Regions from separate parts of the Pseudoalteromonas sp. APC 3691 genome, predicted to be linked through region 2. Evidence: predicted binding sites of a transcription regulator. Region 2 holds the regulator's gene; the other holds the start of a gene.
What was found. The regulator FliA, encoded in region 2, starts transcription of late flagellar genes. The targets are predictions, from matches to a motif close to CTAAAGNTNNNNNNNNNNNNGCCGATA.
Positions count from the first base shown of each region.

Region 1: pomA (flagellar motor protein PomA) is a predicted target of FliA. The motif match lies at 1,391-1,417, and genes of this name have one in related genera.

Region 1 is NZ_JASDCB010000022.1:1,182-3,592, forward strand. Features, by position in the region: gene QL998_RS09105 (flagellar motor protein MotB) at 1-561, opposite strand, end outside; gene pomA (flagellar motor protein PomA) at 564-1,331, opposite strand; gene QL998_RS09115 (exodeoxyribonuclease VII small subunit) at 1,653-1,895, shown strand; gene ispA ((2E,6E)-farnesyl diphosphate synthase) at 1,898-2,411, shown strand, end outside.
Region 2 is NZ_JASDCB010000006.1:29,712-32,122, reverse strand. Features, by position in the region: gene flhF (flagellar biosynthesis protein FlhF) at 1-221, shown strand, start outside; gene QL998_RS03305 (MinD/ParA family protein) at 214-1,074, shown strand; gene QL998_RS03300 (RNA polymerase sigma factor FliA) at 1,101-1,811, shown strand; gene cheY (chemotaxis response regulator CheY) at 1,852-2,235, shown strand; gene QL998_RS03290 (protein phosphatase CheZ) at 2,253-2,411, shown strand, end outside.

The sequences.
Region 1 (2,411 bases), on a different contig from region 2:
TGAACCATTCTCTCTAATGCGAATAATTATTTGCTGCCCTAAAGACTCAAGCTCAATTGCGCCATCGATTATTTGCTTTTCAAGCTGCTGCGCTATCTTTTTAACAAGCTCGTTAGTTTGTTCCTGATCGGCTGCTGAAGTTGCTTGCTCAGAAGATTCTTCTTGTGAGGTACTACGAGATTCGCCACCGCGTTTATCCCCGCGCTGTTCTTGCCTGCCGCCTGCTGAGCTTTCATCGCCAGCCTGAAACTCTAACATTTGTTGAGTCATTTCGACTGTTTGCTGCTGAATGGTTTCTATTGGGGTTGGCTCTGGTTTGCCTGGGGTAAACTCCATGGCAATAACAGAGGTCCCTTTAGGGATGTCTTTTACTTCAATTTTATTCTGCACACCGAAAGCAAACTTCATAGAGCCCGCAATTTGTTTAAACTTAAGTACATCCATTTCTGAAAACGCGAGCAAGAGTACAAAAAAGCACATTAAAAGTGACATTAAATCGGCAAACGTTCCCATCCATGCAGGTAGACCTGGTGGTGGACATTTGCACTCTTGATCAGACATAGTTACTCCTCGGTATCTACTTTGCGTTTAGATTCAGCTAAGTAATTTTTCAAAATACCTTCGATTACTTTTGGATTTTGACCATCTTGTATACCTAAAATAGCATCCAAAATTAAACGCTGATTCATAGCTTCCTCGTCTTTACGCAGTTCAAGTTTTACCTGAATAGGAATTGCCACGACATTGGCTAAAAACGCGCCATATAAAGTTGTTAATAGTGCTACTGCCATTGCCGGACCAATTGCCTTTGGGTCATCCATGTTAGACAACATTGCAACCAAACCAATTAGAGTACCAATCATACCCATTGCAGGCCCTATATCAGCTAACGACTTAAATAAACCCGCGCCCAATTCATGGCGAGTCGTGGTTAGAGAAATATCTTTTTGAAGTGTAGCGCGAACTACATCTGCGTCGTGGCCATCAACGAGCATATCGACGCCTTTGCGCATAAAGGGGTTTGGAATTTCAGCTTCTTCGAGTGCTAAAAAACCGCCTTTACGAGCTGAATCCGCAAGTTCTACTGCTTTTTCGATAAGTATTTCTGGCGTTTCGATTTTAAACATAAACGCTTTGGCAACAACTTTACCTATCCCCAAAAATTGCGACATAGTGAAGTTTGATAAAACAATAAAGAGTGAACCACCAAATACAATAACCACAGACGGGGTATTGTAAAACATAGCCATTTCACCGCTACTACTCATAAACATAGACATGACAATTAAGCCAATTGCGCCTAGGATCCCGATTATGGTTGCTAAATCCACATTTCCTCCAGAAGTTTCATGCTTAATGGCCTTATCATAAACTTTTATTATTAACTGCTTATCGGCAACATATTGAATTGCTTAAGCCATTTTTATAAATAAACATAAAAAGCAGCCTTTAGCACTATCTTAGATCAAGTTATAAAGGCTACCTAATTATCAATTGATTTATTAAACCAACAGACCGCCATTAAGGCTTTATTAATGCACTTGAAATATAATTTAACGTTATAAAGGTAAAAAACCAATATCATCCTTTGACCTAGTTTAGCATTCCCCCTAAAATTGACCCCTAAATTTATTATGTAAGCTGAAATAAAGATGGCGACTAAAAAACCTGAAAACTTAAGTTTCGAACAAGCACTAGAAGAATTATCTACAATCGTTAGTGACATGGAACAAGGTGACTTATCGCTTGAGCAATCGTTAAAGCAATTTGAGCGTGGAATTGCATTAGCAAGTGCTTCATCAGGGAAATTACAGCAAGCAGAACAAAAAGTATCAATTTTGATGGGAAATGGCGAAAAGTCAGTACTTACAAATTTTGATAATGATATGGAATAGCTGTGAGCATAAAAAATCATATTGAACGTGCTCAAAAAGATGTAGTAGCGACCTTACAACAGCATTTTAACCAGCCTCTCGATACAGAAGAAACGGTAAATAACGCCACCCAGTATGGATTATTTAATGGCGGTAAAAGATTACGTCCATTTTTAGTTTATGCCACAGGTAAAATGCTCGGCGCAAACCATCAAGACTTAAACGTACTTGCTGCTGCAATTGAGTGTATTCATAGCTATTCGTTAGTCCATGATGACTTACCAGCAATGGATGATGACGACTTACGCCGCGGACGCCCTACTTGTCATATAGAGTTTGGCGAGGCAAATGCAATTTTAGCCGGTGATGCTCTTCAAACTCTTGCTTTTGAGCTTATTGCGAATCACAAATTTGAATGCTCATCGCAAACACAAGTAAAAATGATTGCTACACTTGCCCACGCATCAGGCCTTCAGGGTATGGTTGGCGGACAAGGCCTTGATATAGCAGCAACTGATAAAGTAATTACCGTACAAG
Region 2 (2,411 bases):
TGGATGAATCATTAAGTTTGGGTGAGATTATTAGTATTGCGATTCAAAATCGCCTTCCAATAGGGTATCTTACTAATGGACAACGAGTACCAGAAGATATTCGTGTTGCAAATGCTGAAAAACTAGTGAAAAAGGCTGAGCAATTATATTTAAAAAGAACAAAAGCACAACATTCAAGGCATCAAGCAGTGGCGCCAAGTACAGTAGGGATGTATGATTAACACAGTATTAGATCAAGCAAGCGGCCTGCGCAAAATGAGTCAAAACAATAACAACGGCGTTAAAGTTATCGCTGTAACCGGTGGTAAAGGTGGGGTGGGGAAAACAAATGTTTCTCTAAATACTGCTATAGCACTAGGGCAGCAAGGTAATAGAGTACTAGTACTGGATGCTGACTTAGGTTTGGCAAATTGTGATGTGATGCTTGGTTTACGTGTAGAGCGTAATTTGTCACACGTTTTGTCTGGTGAATGTGAGCTTGACGAAATTTTAGTTGAAGGTCCTGCTGGTATTAAAATTGTACCCGCTACATCGGGTTCGCAAAGTATGGTTGAGTTATCACCATCGGAGCATGCTGGACTAATTCGTGCGTTTAGCGAATTGAATACCGAATTCGATATTTTAATTGTAGATACAGCCGCTGGTATTTCAGACATGGTGCTAAGCTTCTCACGAGCAGCACAAGATGTAATGGTTGTAGTGTGCGATGAACCAACATCAATAACCGATGCTTACGCACTTATTAAAGTATTAAGCCGCGAGCATGGTGTTTATAAGTTCAAAATTGTTGCAAATATGGTCCGCAGTATGCGTGAAGGTACTGAATTGTTTGCAAAACTATCTAAAGTTACCGATCGCTTTTTAGATGTGTCAATGGAGCTAGTAGCAACGGTTCCTTATGACGAAAATATGCGCAAAGCAACGCGTCGTCAAAAAGTAATAGTAGAGCTCTTTCCAAATTCGCCAGCCGCTCTTGCGTTTAAAACGCTGGCAACAAAAGCAGTTAAATGGCCAATACCCAACCAACCATCTGGGCATTTAGAGTTTTTCATTGAGAAACTAGTAAACGGTTAATTATGACAACACTGGTGAATAGAGCTATGGGATATCAATCAACACAAAATTTAAATGTGATTGTTGAGAAGCATGCATCACTTGTTAAAAAAGTGGCATGTCATCTAATTGCTCGATTACCACCTAGCGTTCAACTTGATGATTTAATTCAATCAGGAATGATAGGCTTAATAGAAGCTTCGAAAAACTTTGATGCAACAAAAGGCGCAAGCTTTGAAACTTTTGCAGGTATTCGTATTCGCGGTGCTATGCTTGATGAAATGCGCCGTGGTGATTGGGCTCCTCGTTCAGTTCACCGTAAAAACAGGCAAGTTGCAGAAGCAATTACTGAGCTCGAAAGTAGTCTGAACCGCGAACCAACGGACATAGAAGTTGCTGAAAAACTTGAAATTTCGCTCAATGAGTACCATCATATTTTAAATGATGCGAATACGAGTAAAATATTAGGCATTGAAGACCTTGGTGTAGATGAGGATGTTATTACTCCTGTAGGCCAAGATTTAGCACAAGATAAACCTTTTAATAATGTTAAAAATGATAGGTTTAATGAGTCTTTGCTAAGTGCAATTAAGTCATTACCAGAGCGTGATGCAATGGTGCTTTCTTTGTACTACAACGATGAAATGAATTTAAAAGAAATAGGACATATACTCGATGTAAGTGAATCGCGTGTAAGTCAGATACATGGTCAGGCGATGATTAAGCTTAAAGCTAAAATCAATGACTGGATAAATTAGTAGTAAGTAAACAAAGGTTAATACCTCACTGGGGGATGTTTTGGATAAAAACATGAAAATTCTTGTAGTTGATGATTTTTCAACGATGAGACGCATTATAAAAAACCTGTTACGTGACTTAGGTTTCACTAACGTTCAAGAAGCTGATGATGGGTCTACAGCTTTGCCTATGTTGCAAAATCAAGTGTTTGATTTTGTAGTTACGGATTGGAATATGCCTGGAATGCAGGGTATTGATCTTTTAAGAGCAATACGTGCAGACGAGAAGTTAAAACATATCCCTGTATTAATGGTAACGGCAGAAGCTAAAAAAGAACAAATAATAGCTGCGGCGCAAGCTGGCGTGAATGGTTATATTGTTAAGCCATTTACGGCTGGAACATTAAAAACTAAATTAGAAAAAGTATTTGAACGCTTAGGCTAATGATGGGGGAGAGGCTTATGCCAGCACCAGCTGCGCCTCAAATAACGTTAGAACAAGCTCGTCAGCTCGTTGTTTTTTTAGAAAATGATGAGCAAGACAAAGCAAATCAGTTGATTTTAGAGGCTGCTTCTAAAGAGCAATCTGAATTATTTGCTGAAGTTGGAAAGTTGACTCGT